2 regions of the Streptomyces sp. NPDC093111 genome follow, and region 2 is predicted to be linked to the other one. Evidence: riboswitches for the same ligand, from Rfam matches in the RefSeq annotation. Region 2 holds a riboswitch; the other holds the start of a gene.

Region 1 (8,186 bases), on a different contig from region 2:
ACGACGACCAGGGCGACGATGCGGACGCCCGAACCGTCGAGGCCGAGGAGCTGGTTCGGCAGCACCGAGACCAGGGCGATGGTGAACAGCAGCTGCGGGAAGGCGAGCATGACGTCCATGACCCGGCTGAGGGCCGCGTCGATCCAGCCGCCGAAGTAGCCGGCGACGACGCCGAGGACGGTGCCGAGCAGGACCGCGAAGAGCGCCGCGGCGAAGGCCACGAGCAGCGAGATCCGGGCGCCGTAGACGATGCGGCTGAAGACGTCGCGGCCGTTGACCGGCTCGACGCCGAAGAGGAAGTCGGAGCTCACACCGCCCCAGGAGCCGATCGGCGTGCCGAAGAGCGGGTCGATCTGGTCCTCGTGGAACTCGTCCGGAGGGTGACCGAGGAGGCCGACGATGACCGGGGCGAAGAGAGCGACCAGGATCAGGAAGACGACCACGAAGGCGCCCGCGAGGGCGAGTTTGTCGCGCTTCAGCCGGGTCCAGGCGATCTTCCAGGGGGAACGTCCCTCGATCGCCTGGGCCGGCGCGTCGGGCACGGCGTCGACGGCCGCGGCCTGCTCGGCCGCATTCGTCTCGTGCAGTGGTGCCGTCATCGTGGTGAGGACCCCTCTCGGCCGCCGGGTCGCCGGCCCTTGCCCGCCGCGGGTAGCGGCTCGGTGGAACAACTGCTGGGCACCGGCTCGGGGGGAGCCGAACGCCTGGTGTTCCGGGGAGTCTTCAATGTGTCCGCGATCACCCGCCAGACCCCAAGAGGAATGTTTGCGTAAACGTGATGCGGTGCGGTGTCTTCCGTTATCCGGACGTCGTGATCGTGTGAGCGGACCAACTCGGCCGCTATTCGACCAGACCGGACATCCCGCTCAACTCCTGCCGTGCAGGAGTGAATTGGGGTGACGGAAGTGACGGAACGGACGTACCCGTCCGGGTCGGGTCAGTACGGGCGGGGCGCGGCCGGCGGGTAGCCGTAGCCGGGGGTCTGCGGGGCCGGCGCGGGGGCGGCGTGCGCGTCGCGGTCGTAGAAGGGCCGGGCGTGGGCGTGCAGCCACATCGCGACCGGGTCGTACGCGTCGGACATCGCGACCGTGGAGACGGGCAGCCCCTCGGGGACGGCCGTCACGGTCTGGCGCATCATCGTGCGCACCGCCTCGACGGAGGCCGGCGAGGAGTCGTAGAGGTCCAGACCGATGGCGAGGTACGGGGAGCCCAGCGCGGGCTGCACCCAGGCGCGGCGCAGCGAGCGCACGGCGGGGGTGCGGTGGGCGTTCTGCGTGAGCAGGGCGTAGAACTGCGGGATCTCCACGGCCGGTTCGCTCAGGCGCAGGGGTCCGGCGGGCATCCGGTCCAGACCGGTGGCGATGCGGCGCAGATCGGCCCAGGGGATGCCGACGCCGCCGCCGGGGGCGTGCGGATTCAGCCAGATCCCCCAGCGGTCGGGGTAGAGGGCGCGGGCGATCTCCAGGCCGGAGGCGAGCTCGTGGGCGCGGTTCCAGCCGGAGGCGGCGAGCTCCTGGGCGGAGGTGACGCACGGCGCGTAGCCGAAGCCGTCGACCTCCATGTTCCCGTACTGGGCGTCGGGCGAGCCGGGCGAGCCCTGCCAGAGCAGCATCCAGACGTCGGCGGTGGCGAGGGCGTGCAGCAGCTGCTCGTAGGCGTCGGGGCGCCCGGGTGTCACCTGGCGCAGCGTGTGCTCGACCATTCCGGTCGCAGCGGTGCCTGACGCGCTCACCTTTGGGTCCCGCCCCTCGTCGTCCGTATCGCGGTGTGGATCGGCTTGAATCAGTTCAGCTTAAACAGGGGGGCGCTCACACGGCGGCGCGCTGGTAGAAGGGGCGCACCTTCGCCAGCATCCAGTCGCCGACCGGGTCCTGTGCCACGTCGAGCAGGATGAGGTTGACCGGCCAGGCGGCCTCGACCCGGCCGAGGGCGCGGCCGAGGGCGTCGAGCGGCCCGTTGCGGTCGGCTTCGGGGCTGAGCAGCTGGACGCCGATGAAGAGGGCGGGTTCGGTGCCCTCGACGCTGGCGAGGACGCGGCGGGCGGTGGCGACGGTGCCGGTGGCCTCGAACTCGGCGGAGGCGGCGGCGAGGAAGTCGACGGGGTCGTCCTGCCAGTCGGGCTCGAAGAGGCGGACGCGTCCGCCGCTGGCGGGGCCGTCGAGGGGGGTGCGGCCGGTCCGGCAGAGTTCGGCGACGGCGGGCGGCGGCAGCGGGACGCCGACGGTGCCGCCGGGGTTCACGGCGATGCCGAGCTGCGGGGGCAGGCCGCGGGCGAAGTCGCGGGCGGGGGCGACGGTGAAGGACATGTGGGCGCCGACGCAGGCGAGGAACTGCTGCTCGGAGCTGAAGACGGGCACGTAGGCGTAGCCGTCTATCTCCAGGGTGGGCAGGTCGAGGTCGCTGCTGTCGGGGCTTCCGCCGTTGGGCAGCGGGACCCATACGGGGCTGCGCCCGAGCACCTCGACCAGTCGGCCGCCGGCCGAGGGGTTGCCGAGCGAGGCGGCCAGTACTTCTTCGAGCTCATTGCCCGGCCACGTCACGTCCACGGTCTCGTCTTCTCCCACCCTCTCGGCACATGGTGCGGTTCAGCACCTTAACGGCGCGTCGGCGCCGCCGTGACCGAAAAAGGTGCGGAAAGGCCGTGGAGTGCCTCACGACACGTCGCGGAACTCGATCTTCCGCAGACTGTCGGCCGCGTCCCGGTCGAGCAGGGTGACCGAGGCGCAGCCGGGCGGCAGCCGGCCGGCCTCGGCGGTGCCCACCAGCCGGCCGACGGCGCGGCGGTGGCGGGCGAAGGCGTAGCCCGAGACGCCGCGGCCGCGGGCCAGCTGTCCTTCACGGGCGGTGGAGGGCTCGACGTCGAGCAGGATCAGGTGCAGGGCGGTGCCGCGGCGCCGGGCCTCGCGGGCGAGCCAGCCGCGCACCCAGGACTGGGTGCCGCAGTCGTGGACGACGACGCTCGCGCCGGAGCGCAGGACGCGGCGGAGCCCCGCGTAGTGCGCGAGGCGGGCGAGCGGGCGGTAGACGGCGTAGGGCAGGAAGCGGGGCAGCCGGGCCTCCCAGCGCTCGCGGGTGTGCTGGGAGTCGATGGCGCGGCCCTCGGCCGTACGGCCCATGAGGGTCGACTTGCCGCTGCCGGGGAGTCCGGAGACGACCACGACGTCGCCCGGGGCGAAGGCCAGGGCGCGGGGGCTCCGGCCGCCCCGGTCGCGCAGGTCGCGCAGCAGCCGGCCGCGGCGGGTCCGGGCGCGGGCCCGGGCTCCGGCGCGCTGTACGGGTATGCCCGCGCCCGCCGCGTACGCTCCGGCGCGCGGGCCTGGACGCATCGGCATCCTCGGCGGCATCTGCATCGCGTCGCTCCCCCTGGTAGGCCCTGCGGAGACCCTTGCCCACGAAGTGTAAAGAAAGGGTAATGAGACGCAAGCGATTTGCCGGGCCGAACCGCCGTGCAATGATGTGCGCGCAGACGCTCGCACGAGCGTCCACAACCACATACCGGCCGCTCGAATCCGCGCGGGAGAGTTCCGGTCACGCACCGCAGTCACTGGGTGCGCCCGGGCGCCGAAGGAGCAAGTTCCTCCCTTGAATCTCTCAGGCCCCGTACCGCGTGGATGAGGCAGATCTGAAAAGCGGGCCGCGCCTGTCGCGGTCCCACCCAAGGTGCAAGCCGAGGATGCCCTCGGTGAACCTCTCAGGTTCCATGACAGATGGGGAGGACACCGTCCTCCGTCATGCATGTCGTGCCCCGCACGCCCTGGGACCCGGGAGCCACCCGATGAGCACTGCCCCCCGCCTGACCGCCCTCGATGCGCTGCATCGTTCGCTCGGCGCGACCATGACCGACTTCGCCGGCTGGGACATGCCGCTGCGTTACGGCAGCGAGCGCGACGAGCACAACGCCGTCCGCAACCAGGCGGGCCTCTTCGACCTCTCCCACATGGGCGAGATCACCGTCACGGGCCCGCAGGCCGTGGAGCTCCTGGACCACGCCCTCGTCGGCAACATCTCCACGGTGGGCAACGGCCGCGCCCGTTACACGATGATCTGCCAGGAGGACGGCGGCATCCTCGACGACCTGATCGTCTACCGCCTCGGCGAGACGGAGGCCCCCGAGTACATGGTCGTCGCCAACGCCTCCAACGCCCAGATCGTCCTGGACGCGCTGGTGGCCCGCTCCGAGGGCTTCGACGCCGAGGTCCGCGACGACCGCGAGGCCTACGCGCTGCTCGCCGTCCAGGGCCCGGAGTCCCCCGGCATCCTGAAGTCCCTCACCGACGCCGACCTGGACGGTCTGAAGTACTACGCCGGTCTGCCCGGCACCGTCGCCGGCGTGCCCGCGCTGATCGCCCGCACCGGCTACACGGGCGAGGACGGCTTCGAGCTGTTCCTGAAGCCCGAGCACGCCGAGGGCGTGTGGCGGGCGCTGACCGAGGCGGGCGCGGGCGTCGGCCTGATCCCCTGCGGCCTGTCCTGCCGCGACACGCTCCGCCTGGAGGCGGGCATGCCGCTGTACGGCCACGAGCTGACCACCGCGCTGACCCCCTTCGACGCGGGCCTCGGCCGGGTCGTCAAGTTCGAGAAGACCACCAACGAGGGCCGTTTCGTCGGCCGCGAGGCGCTGGAGAAGGCCGCCGAGCGCGCCGAGTCCGCCCCGCCGCGCAAGCTGGTCGGCCTGATCGCCGAGGGCCGCCGGGTCCCGCGCGCCGGCTTCGCCGTCGTCGCGAACGGGCAGGTCGTCGGCGAGGTCACCTCCGGCGCCCCGTCGCCGACGCTGGGCAAGCCGATCGCCATGGCGTACGTGGACGCGGAGTTCGCCGCGCCCGGCACCGAGGGCGTCGGCGTCGACATCCGTGGTGCGCACGAGCCGTACGAGGTCGTGGCGCTGCCGTTCTACAAGCGCCAGAAGTGACATGACGGGACCCGGGTGACGCACCCGGGTCCCCGAGGAGTGACGTTTCCCTCACCCGGATGTCTCACTTCGTGTCTCAGCACGCAAGACCCACGTTCATCAGTACTCCCTCGATCCAGGAGAATCAGGTCATGAGCAACCCCCAGCAGCTGCGCTACAGCAAGGAGCACGAGTGGCTGTCGGCCGTCGAGGACGGCGTCGCCACGATCGGCATCACGGAGCACGCGGCCAACGCGCTCGGTGACATCGTCTACGTGCAGCTCCCCGAGGTCGGCGACACCGTGACCGCGGGCGAGACCTGCGGCGAGCTGGAGTCCACGAAGTCCGTCAGCGACCTGTACGCCCCGGTGACCGGCGAGGTCGTCGAGGCCAACCAGGACGTCGTCGACGACCCGGCGCTCGTGAACTCCGCTCCGTTCGAGGGCGGCTGGCTGTTCAAGGTGCGCCTCGCGGGCGAGCCGGACGACCTGCTCACCGCCGACGAGTACACCGCCTTCACCGCCGGCTAAACCGAGACCCCCAGGGATCGATTCATGTCGCTTCTGAACACCCCTCTCCACGAGCTGGACCCGGACGTCGCCGCCGCCGTCGCCGCCGAGCTCCGCCGCCAGCAGTCCACCCTCGAGATGATCGCCTCGGAGAACTTCGCTCCGGTCGCGGTCATGGAGGCCCAGGGCTCGGTCCTCACCAACAAGTACGCCGAGGGCTACCCCGGTCGCCGGTACTACGGCGGCTGCGAGCACGTCGACGTGGCCGAGCAGATCGCCATCGACCGGATCAAGGACCTGTTCGGCGCCGAGTACGCCAACGTGCAGCCCCACTCCGGTGCCTCCGCCAACCAGGCCGCCCTCTTCGCGATCGCCCAGCCGGGCGACACGATCCTCGGCCTGGACCTGGCGCACGGCGGTCACCTGACCCACGGCATGCGCCTGAACTTCTCCGGCAAGCAGTTCAACGTGGTCGCGTACCACGTCGACGAGGCCGGTCTGGTCGACATGGCCGAGGTCGAGCGCCTCGCCAAGGAGCACCGCCCCAAGGTGATCATCGCGGGCTGGTCCGCCTACCCGCGTCAGCTGGACTTCGCCGAGTTCCGCCGGATCGCCGACGAGGTCGAGGCCTACCTGTGGGTCGACATGGCCCACTTCGCGGGTCTCGTCGCCGCGGGTCTGCACCCGAACCCGGTCGAGTACGCGGACGTGGTCACCTCGACCACGCACAAGACGCTCGGCGGCCCGCGCGGCGGCATCATCCTGGCGAAGAAGGAGTTCGCCAAGAAGCTGAACTCCTCGGTCTTCCCCGGCTTCCAGGGCGGCCCGCTGGAGCACGTGATCGCGGCCAAGGCCGTCTCCTTCAAGGTCGCGGCCTCGGAGGAGTTCAAGGAGCGCCAGCAGCGCACCCTGGACGGCGCCCGCATCATCGCCGAGCGCCTGGTCCAGGACGACGTCACCGCGCACGGTGTCTCCGTCCTGTCCGGCGGCACCGACGTGCACCTGCTCCTCGTCGACCTGCGCAACTCGGAGCTCGACGGCCAGCAGGCCGAGGACCGTCTCCACGAGGTCGGCATCACGGTCAACCGGAACGCCGTTCCGAACGACCCGCGCCCGCCGATGGTCACCTCCGGCCTGCGCATCGGCACGCCGGCCCTCGCGACCCGCGGCTTCCAGGCCGAGGACTTCGCCGAGGTCGCCGACGTCATCGCCGAGACGCTGAAGCCCGGCTTCGACGCCGAGGCGCTGAAGGCCCGGGTGACGGCGCTCGCCGACAAGCACCCGCTGTACCCCGGCCTGAAGTAGTTTCGTACCCTTTTGTTACCGGGTTCTTTTGCGCCCGTTCGTACGAAACCTCCGGGGCACCGCGCACACTGGACAGTGAGCGCGGTGCCCCGGCCCCTTGCTCCACCGCTCTTCGTTTCTGCGCCACCCCGGCAGACAACGGCGTCTAGCCCCCACAAGGAGTCCCCCGTGGCCATCTCGGTCTTCGACCTGTTCTCGATCGGCATCGGCCCGTCGAGCTCCCACACGGTGGGCCCCATGCGCGCGGCCCGGATGTTCGCCCGCCGGCTGAAGAACGAGGGGCTGCTCGCCCACACGGCGGCGATACGAGCGGAGCTGTACGGCTCGCTGGGCGCCACCGGCCACGGCCACGGCACCCCGAAGGCCGTCCTCCTCGGCCTGGAGGGCAACTCCCCGCGGACCGTCGACGTCGAGCACGCCGACGAGGAGTTCGAGCGGATCAAGTCGAGCGGCCGGATCAACCTGCTCGGCATGCACGAGATCCCGTTCTCCTTCGACGACGACCTGATCCTGCACCGCCGCAAGGCGCTGCCGTACCACGCCAACGGCATGACGGTCTTCGCGTACGACGCCGAGGGCGCCCTCGTCCTGGAGAAGACGTACTACTCGGTCGGCGGCGGCTTCGTCGTCGACGAGGACGCGGTCGCCGGCGAGAACCCGATCGTCCCCGAGGACACCGTCCTGAAGTACCCCTTCCGCACCGGCGACGAGCTGCTCCGCCTCGCCAAGGAGACCGGCCTGTCGATCTCCTCGCTGATGCTGGAGAACGAGAAGGCCTGGCGCACCGAGGACGAGATCCGCGCCGGCCTCCTGGAGATCTGGCGCGTCATGCAGGCCTGCGTCTCGCGCGGCATGTCCCGCGAGGGCATCCTGCCCGGCGGCCTCAAGGTCCGCCGCCGCGCCGCCACCTCCGCCCGCAAGCTGCGCTCCGAGGGCGACCCGGCCGCGCACGCGATGGAGTGGATCACCCTCTACGCGATGGCCGTGAACGAGGAGAACGCCGCGGGCGGCCGGGTGGTCACCGCCCCGACCAACGGCGCGGCCGGCATCATCCCCGCCGTCCTGCACTACTACATGAACTTCGGCACCGGCTCCTGCACCCCGGAGGAGAAGGAGGACGGTGTGGTCCGCTTCCTCCTCGCCGCCGGCGCGATCGGCATGCTCTTCAAGGAGAACGCCTCCATCTCCGGCGCCGAGGTCGGCTGCCAGGGCGAGGTCGGCTCGGCCTGCTCGATGGCGGCCGGCGCCCTCGCCGAGGTGCTCGGCGGCTCCCCCGAGCAGGTCGAGAACGCGGCCGAGATCGGCATGGAGCACAACCTCGGTCTCACCTGCGACCCGGTCGGCGGCCTGGTCCAGATCCCGTGCATCGAGCGCAACGGCATGGCGGCGGTCAAGGCCGTCACGGCGGCGAAGATGTCGATGCGCGGCGACGGCAGCCACATGGTCTCCCTCGACAAGGTCATCAAGACCATGAAGGAGACCGG
Region 2 (8,186 bases):
GAGCGAGCACGACAGGCACGACGAGTCCGACGGGGACCGCGCGGACGGCGTGAACCGCGGGAACGACGCGAACCGCGGGAACGACGCGAACCGGGCGGACGGCGGGCAGCCGGCGCCGCGTCCGGAGGAGCGTCCGTCCGCGGCCGAGGGCCCGGGTCCTCGGCGCGAGCCCCAGCAGCCCGCCGCTCCGGAGCCGCCGCCGACCCCGCCCCCGGCCCCGGCCCCCGTCCCGACTCCTGAGCCCGCCCCGGCCCCTGCGTCGGTCCCGGCCCAGGCTCCTGCCCCCACCCCGGCTCCCGACCGGCCCGAGATCTCCGGTCGGCAGCGGCTGGCCGCGAGTCTGTGGCCGCCGCGGGTGACGCGGGCCCAACTGGTGGTCGCCCTGCTGCTGTTCGTGCTCGGCCTCGGTCTGGCCATCCAGGTCAGCTCCACCAGCGACAACAGCGCGCTGCGCGGCGCCCGCCAGGAGGACCTGGTGCGGATCCTCGACGAGCTCGACGACCGCACCCAGCGCCTGGAGGACGAGAAGACGCGCCTGGACGGCCAGCGCTCGGAGCTGGAGTCCAGCTCCGACCAGGCCGAGGAGGCGCGCAAGCAGACCCAGGAGAAGCAGCAGCAGCTCGGCATCCTGGCCGGCACCGTCGCCGCCGAGGGCCCCGGCATCACCCTGACGATCACGGACTCCAGCGGCGCCATCGAGTCGGACATGCTGCTCGACGCGATCCAGGAGCTGCGCGCCGCGGGCGCGGAGGCCATCCAGGTCGACGGTGTGCGGGTGGTCGCGGACAGCTACTTCTCGGGAAGTGGCAGCGACATGCGGATCGATGGAACGAAGGTGACCGCTCCGTACGTCTTCAAGGTCATCGGCAAGCCGGAGGATCTCGAGCCCGCGCTCAACATCCCCGGCGGAGTCGTCCAGACACTGGAGAAGGAGCAGGCCACGGCCACGGTGCAGCGTTCCGGGAAGATCGTCGTCGACGCCTTGCGGCCTGCGAAGCGGCCTGACTACGCTCAGTCGTCCTCGCAGTGAGGCGGGGGCGGATGACGGTCACGCGACAAGCGCAGGACGTTGCGGGGGGTCGCCGCACCACAAGGGTGGTGCGTGGTGGAAACTGTCGAGTGGTTACGGACGTTGTGAAGATGTCCGGGTCGGCAGGTGTGTTGAGTCAGGGTTCGTCCTGCCCCACGGGCGGGTCTGTTTCGGTCAAGGGGAATCGCCCGTGAAGTGGTTTTCGAAGTTGTTCGGCAAGAGCGCAAGCGAGGACGGCGGCAACGCCAGGCACCGCGCGCCGCGCCACGGCCAGAGCGAGGAGCAGGGCGGCGAGCGCCCGCTCTTCCGCGACGAGGTCGGCGGCCAGGGCGGTGACGTTCCGGGCGCGCCGGGCGCGTCGTCTGTTGACCCTGCCGGTGCCGCGCGCATAGGTTTCGGAGAACCATCAACCTCAGGTACGGGTGGAGGGTTTGTGTCCGACCCGTACGCGACACAGACCTCCGCGGGGCAGCCGCGGCAGGAGGGCGCGTCCATGCCGGTGTGCACGAGGTGCGGTCACCGCAATACGGCGGACAGCCGCTTCTGCTCCCACTGCGGTGCGCCGCTGCGGGGCGGACTGGTTCCGGAGCGGGCCTCCGAGACCACCTCGACGATCTCCATCTCGGGGCTCGAGGCCTACGACGCGGAGGTCACCGGGCAGACCGCCCTCCCGTCGCTGTCGGCCGAGGCGCTGGCCGCGGTCGAGGCCCTGCCGGGCGGTGCGGCGCTGCTGATCGTGCGCCGCGGTCCGAACTCGGGCAGCCGCTTCCTCCTGGACGGCGAGCTGACCACGGCCGGCCGTCACCCGCAGAGCGACATCTTCCTGGACGACGTGACCGTCTCGCGTCGCCACGTGGAGTTCCGTCGGCAGCCGGACGGCACCTTCCAGGTGTCGGACGTCGGCAGCCTCAACGGCACCTACGTCAACCGGGAGCCGATCGAGTCGGTCTCGGTCGTGCTGACCAACGGTGACGAGGTGCAGATCGGCAAGTACCGGCTCGTGTTCTTCGCGAGCCAGCGGGGCGTGTGACGCCCCGGAGAACCTTCAGGGAAGGTCCATGCTGCGAACACCGACGGGCGGTGCCGGACACGGCACCGCCGCCGCGGGCGAGCTGGTCAGCATCGGTACGGTGCTGAGCCGGCTGCGCGACGAGTTTCCCGAAGTGACCATCTCCAAGATCCGGTTCCTGGAGGCCGAGGGGCTCGTCGAGCCCCAGCGCACGGCCTCCGGGTACCGGAAGTTCAGCCCGCGGGACGTCGAGCGGCTCGCTCAGATCCTGCGGATGCAGCGGGACCACTACCTCCCGCTGAAGGTCATCCGCGAGCACCTGGACGCCCTGGAGCGCGGGGAGCAGATCAGGCTGCCCTCGCCGAGTCCGCAGCGGGACCTGCTCGACGGGGCCTGGGACACCGAGGGCGACCGGCCCACCGCCGCCCGGATCGGCCGCGCGGAACTGCTCGCCGCCGCCGAGGTCACCGAGGTCGAGCTGGTCGAGTGGGAGTCGTACGGACTGATCGCCCCGATCGAGGGCGGCGGCTACGACGCCGAGACCGTGACCGTCGCCAAACTGCTGGCGGATCTGGGGAGATTCGGTCTGGAACCCCGGCATCTGAGGGCGGTCAAGGCCGCCGCGGAGCGCGAGGCCGGGCTGGTCGAGCAGATGGTCGCACCGCTGCGCCGGCACCGTAATCCGCAGACCAGGGCCCATGCCGAGGCGACCGCCAAGGAGCTCGCCGGACTCTCCGTACGCCTTCACGCGGCACTGGTCCAGACCGCGCTGGGAGTGCGGCTCCAGTGATCCGAGGACGGCCCGACTACCCAAACCGGTCGGGCACGTCCTAGGGTTGCTGTGTGAACGAGCTCGACGTTGTGGGTGTCCGGGTGGAAATGCCCTCCAACCAGCCGATCGTGCTCCTGCGTGAAGTGGGAGGCGATCGGTACCTCCCCATCTGGATCGGACCGGGAGAGGCGACCGCCATCGCCTTCGCCCAGCAGGGCATGGCCCCTGCCAGGCCGCTGACGCACGACCTCTTCAAGGACGTGCTGGAGGCCGTGGGCCAGGAGCTCACCGAGGTCCGCATCACGGATCTGCGTGACGGGGTCTTCTACGCCGAGCTGGTCTTCGCCAGCGGTGTCGAGGTGAGTGCCCGGCCGTCCGACGCGATAGCGCTCGCCCTGCGCACCGGGACGCCGATCTACGGCAGTGACGGTGTGCTCGACGACGCGGGGATCGCGATTCCGGACGAGCAGGAGGACGAGGTGGAGAAGTTCCGCGAGTTCCTCGACCAGATCTCACCGGAGGACTTCGAGACCGGCAGTCAGTAGGCCCGCACGGCCCTGGCCGAAGCCGTCCTGTCGGCACATTCGAGTAGCCTTTCCCCGGAGAGGGGCACGTGAAACCACTCTCAGGGTGATTATCACTCGGCGTGCCGAGTGTGGCGATCGTTGACGCACCCCGAGTGACTGCCTACCTTCGAGTGGGCAGGTCAAGGACGGAGGGTCGGCGTGATGAGCAGCGGCGACGGTACGGCAGGGGGCTTCCTGGGGCGTGCCCCCGGGGAGAAGGGCCCGTATCCGCTTCACGGCAGTGTGGGCGACCTCGGCGGGGACGTGAGCTCCGGCCCGGAGGAAGTCGGCTACCGCGGGCCCACGGCCTGTGCGGCGGCCGGCATCACCTATCGGCAGCTGGACTACTGGGCGCGCACGGGGCTCGTCGAGCCGAGCGTGCGGCCGGCGTACGGATCCGGGACGCAGCGGCTCTACAGCTTCCGCGACGTCGTGGTCCTCAAGATCGTCAAGCGCTTCCTGGACACCGGGGTGGCGCTGCAGAACATCCGGGCGGCCGTGCAGCACCTGCGGGCCCGGGGCTTCCGCGACCTGGAGCGCATGACGCTCATGAGCGACGGGGCCACGGTGTACGAGTGCTCCTCGCCGGACGAGGTCGTGGACCTGCTCCAGGGCGGTCAGGGCGTCTTCGGGATCGCCGTCGGCGTGGTGTGGCGGGACGTCGAGGCGGCGCTCTCGCAGCTGCACGGCGAGCGCATCGACACCGGCGAGACGCTGATCGGGCACAACCCGGCGGACGAGCTGGCGCGGCGGCGCCGGGACCGGGCGGTCTGAGCTTCCGCGGCGGGTCCGCGGCGGGTCCGTGGGCCCGCCTCCGGGCCCGCTCTCGGGCCTGTCGGGACGCGCGGGGCGCGGGCGCCGGTGCGTTGTCAGTGGCGTAGGGCAGCATCGGAGGCGTGAGAGCCGCGCCCACCATCCTGCACCTCGACATGGACGCCTTCTTCGCCGCGGCGGAGCAGGCGTCGAAGCCGAGCCTGCGCGGGAAGCCGGTGGTGGTGGGCGGCCTCGGGCCGCGCGGAGTGGTCGCGACGGCCTCGTACGAGGCGCGGCGCTTCGGGGTGCACTCGGCGATGCCCATGGCGCAGGCGCGGCGCCTCGCGCCGAACGCGGCCTATCTGGTGCCCCGCTTCGCCTTCTACCGGGCGATCAGCGGGCAGGTCATGGAGCTGCTCGGGCGGCTCTCGCCCCTCGTCGAGCCGCTCAGCCTGGACGAGGCCTTCGTGGACCTGGAGGCCGGCGGGCTCGCCGACGACAGCGCGAGCGCGCGGGCGACGGGGGAGCGGCTGCGGCGGGACATCCTCGCGACGACCGGTCTGACCGGGTCGGTCGGACTGGCCGGGTCCAAGATGCTGGCGAAGATCGCCTCCGAGGAGGCCAAGCCGGACGGACTGCTGCTGATCGAGCCCGGTACGGAACGGGAGCTGATCGGGCCGCGTTCGGTCCGGATCATCCCCGGCGTCGGGCCGGCCACCGGGGAGCATCTGCGCAGGGCCGGGATCGTCACGGTCACCGACGTGGTCGAGGCGGGCGAGGACGAGCTCGTACGGCTCCTGGGGCGGGCGCACGGGGGCTCGCTGTACCTGATGGCCCTCGGGCACGACGACCGGCCCGTGGTGGCCGAGCGGGACGCGAAGTCGGTCTCCGTGGAGGACACCTTCGACGTGGACCTGCACGACCGGCTGCGGATCCGGCTGGAGGTGGAGCGGCTCGCGGAGCGGTGCGTCGCGCGGCTGCGGGGCTCGGGGCACTCGGGGCGGACCATCGTCCTGAAGGTGCGGCGGTACGACTTCTCGACGCTCACGCGCTCCGAGACGCTGCGGGGGCCGACGGACGACCCCGTGGTGGTCCGGGAGGCCGCGGCGCGGCTCCTCGACCTCGTGGACACCACGGGCGGGGTGCGGCTGCTGGGGGTCGGGGTGAGCGGGCTCGCCGACTACACCCAGGAGGACCTGTTCGCGCAGGCCGAGGCGGAGGCCCGGGCCGAGGCTGAAGCGCAGGCCCAGGCGGAAGCGCAGGCCCAGGCGGAAGCGCGGGCCGAGGCGGAGGCCGCCCCTGGGGACCCCGCGGGCCCCGGGACGCCCGAGCCAGCGCCCCCCACGGCCACCGAGACCGCCGAGCGGCACTGGGCGCCGGGGCGGGACGTGCGGCACGCCGAGTACGGGGCCGGGTGGGTGCAGGGGAGCGGGGTCGGGCGGGTCACCGTGCGGTTCGAGGAGCCGGGGGCGGTGGTGCCGGGGCGGGTGCGGACGTTCTCCGTGGACGATCCGGATCTGGAGCTCTCGGATCCGTTGCCCTTGGTGGAGGGGACCGACGCGGACACGGGGTGAGGCCCGGCCTCCCGGCCGGGCTCGGCGGTCCTCCCGTGGGCGCTACGCGTCCTCCTGGCCCGCCAGGCGGCCGAAGTCCCGGGGGGCGTCCTGGGGGGTGTCCTGGGGCGGCGGCGGGAGGGCCAGGCTGTAGTGGCGGTAGAGCTGGAGCTCCTGTTCGGGGGAGAGGTGGCGGCCCACGCCGAAGTCGGGGGCGTCCTTGATGAGGGCCCGCTCGTACGGGATGTGGAGTCCGTCGCTCACCAGCTCGCTCGGCTCCAGGGGGACGAACGCGTCGCGGCTGAACAGGCCGGTGCGCACGGCGGCCCATTCGGGGACGCCCGTCGCGTCGTCCAGGTACACCTCGTCCACGGTCCCGATCTTGTGTCCGTTCCGGTCGAACGCCTTGCGGCCGATCAGGCTGCGCGGATCGATATCGGTCTGCACGGTCCCTCCAACTGGTCGCAACTGCTCTACACCCCTACGAAAGTGCACAACTGGGATGTCGGCCACTTGAGCGATGCCAGGCTCAACCGCGCTGGTAGGCTGGCTGTGGCTGTCGACCCTGCGCGGGAGAGTCCGCCGAAGAAACCTTTCGGTGGCGCCGAAGGAGCAAATCCTCCCCGGAATCTCTCAGGCCCCTGTACCGCGCGGACGAGGTCACTCTGGAAAGCAGGGCGGGCGTCGACGGCATCCGCTCTCACCGACGGTGAAAGCCGGTCTTGCCGTTTGGCGTGGCCGGTGAAGCTCTCAGGTTGAGATGACAGAGGGGGAGGCCGTCCGGGCACCCGCGCCGTGGTGCCCCTCGCAGGTCGTGACGACCAGGAGGCCCCCGCAGCATGACCGCCAACCGCATTCCGCTCTCCGAGCTCGAGCAGGGCATTCCCTTCGAGCAGCGGCACATCGGGCCCGACGCCGAGGCTCGCGCGAAGATGCTCGCCCAGGTCGGGTACGGCTCCCTCGACGAGCTGACGGCCGCGGCCGTGCCGGACGTCATCAAGAACGCCGCGGCCCTCGGCCTGCCGGCCGCCCGCACCGAGGCCGAGGTACTGGCCGAGCTCCGCGAGCTCGCCGACCGCAACCAGGTGCTCGCCCCGATGATCGGCCTCGGCTACTACGGGACCTTCACGCCGCCGGTGATCCTCCGGAACGTCATGGAGAACCCGGCCTGGTACACCGCGTACACGCCGTACCAGCCGGAGATCTCGCAGGGCCGCCTGGAGGCCCTGCTGAACTTCCAGACCATGGTCGCCGACCTCACCGGTCTGCCCACCTCCGGCGCCTCGCTGCTCGACGAGGGCACCGCGGCCGCCGAGGCCATGGCGCTGTCCCGCCGCGTCGGCAAGGTCAAGAACGGCGTGTTCCTCGTCGACGCCGACGCCCTGCCGCAGACCATCGCCGTCATCCAGACCCGCGCCGAGCCCACCGGGGTCGAGGTCGTCGTCGCCGACCTGTCGGCCGGCGTCCCCGCCGAGATCGCCGAGCGCGGCGTCTTCGGCGTGCTGCTCCAGTACCCGGGTGCCTCCGGCGCCGTCCGCGACATCAAGCCGGTCATCGACCAGGCCCACGAGCTCGGCGCGATCGTCACCGTCGCCGCCGACCTGCTCGCGCTGACCCTGCTCGCCTCGCCCGGTTCGCTCGGCGCCGACATCGCCGTCGGCACCACGCAGCGCTTCGGAGTCCCGATGGGCTTCGGCGGTCCGCACGCCGGCTACATGGCGGTCCAGGACAAGCACGCCCGCTCGCTCCCCGGCCGCCTGGTCGGCGTCTCCGTGGACGCCGACGGCAACCGGGCGTACCGCCTGGCCCTGCAGACCCGCGAGCAGCACATCCGCCGCGAGAAGGCCACCAGCAACATCTGCACCGCCCAGGTGCTGCTCGCCGTCATGGCCGGCATGTACGCGGTCTACCACGGCCCGGAGGGCCTGAAGGGGATCGCGCGCCGCACCCACCGGTACGCCGCCGTCCTGGCCGCCGGTCTGAGGGCGGGCGGCGTGGAGCTGGTCCAGGGCGCCTTCTTCGACACCCTCACCGCCCGGGTGCCGGGCCGCGCGGACGCCGTCGTCGCGGCCGCCCGTGAGGCCGGGGTCAACCTGTACCGCGTCGACGCCGACCTGGTCTCCCTGTCCTGTGACGAGACCACCACCCGCGCGCAGCTCGCCGCCGTCTGGGGCGCCTTCGGCGTCACCGCCGACATCGAGGCCCTGGACGCCGCCACCGAGGACGCGCTGCCCGTCGACGCGCTCCGCTCGGACGTGTTCCTGACCCACCCGGTCTTCCACGCGCACCGCTCCGAGACCTCGATGCTGCGCTACCTGCGCCGCCTCTCGGACCGCGACTACGCGCTCGACCGCGGCATGATCCCGCTCGGCTCCTGCACCATGAAGCTGAACGCGACCACCGAGATGGAGTCGGTGACCTGGCCCGAGTTCGGCCAGATGCACCCGTTCGCCCCGGTCGAGCAGGCCGGCGGCTACCTCACGCTCATCACCGAGCTGGAGGA

Evidence for each region. Region 2 has a riboswitch for glycine ahead of gcvP (aminomethyl-transferring glycine dehydrogenase). Riboswitches for the same ligand answer to the same signal wherever they lie in the genome.
Region 1: another riboswitch for glycine. It lies ahead of gcvT (glycine cleavage system aminomethyltransferase GcvT); the one in region 2 lies ahead of gcvP (aminomethyl-transferring glycine dehydrogenase).

What each region holds. Positions count from the first base shown of each region.
Region 1 is NZ_JBFBNW010000018.1:19,229-27,414, reverse strand. It holds gene AB0Q96_RS28935 (ABC transporter permease) at 1-599, opposite strand, end outside; gene AB0Q96_RS28930 (enhanced serine sensitivity protein SseB C-terminal domain-containing protein) at 938-1,732, opposite strand; gene AB0Q96_RS28925 (enhanced serine sensitivity protein SseB) at 1,809-2,546, opposite strand; gene AB0Q96_RS28920 (AAA family ATPase) at 2,652-3,332, opposite strand; glycine riboswitch at 3,505-3,616, shown strand; gene gcvT (glycine cleavage system aminomethyltransferase GcvT) at 3,776-4,909, shown strand; gene gcvH (glycine cleavage system protein GcvH) at 5,041-5,418, shown strand; gene glyA (serine hydroxymethyltransferase) at 5,443-6,702, shown strand; gene AB0Q96_RS28900 (L-serine ammonia-lyase) at 6,871-8,186, shown strand, end outside.
Region 2 is NZ_JBFBNW010000006.1:4,776-12,961, forward strand. It holds gene AB0Q96_RS11415 (DUF881 domain-containing protein) at 1-1,030, shown strand, start outside; gene AB0Q96_RS11420 (FHA domain-containing protein) at 1,113-2,060, shown strand; gene AB0Q96_RS11425 (MerR family transcriptional regulator) at 2,089-2,829, shown strand; gene AB0Q96_RS11430 (bifunctional nuclease family protein) at 2,883-3,356, shown strand; gene AB0Q96_RS11435 (MerR family transcriptional regulator) at 3,540-4,151, shown strand; gene AB0Q96_RS11440 (DNA polymerase IV) at 4,274-5,704, shown strand; gene AB0Q96_RS11445 (PRC-barrel domain-containing protein) at 5,747-6,130, opposite strand; glycine riboswitch at 6,244-6,342, shown strand; gene gcvP (aminomethyl-transferring glycine dehydrogenase) at 6,523-8,186, shown strand, end outside.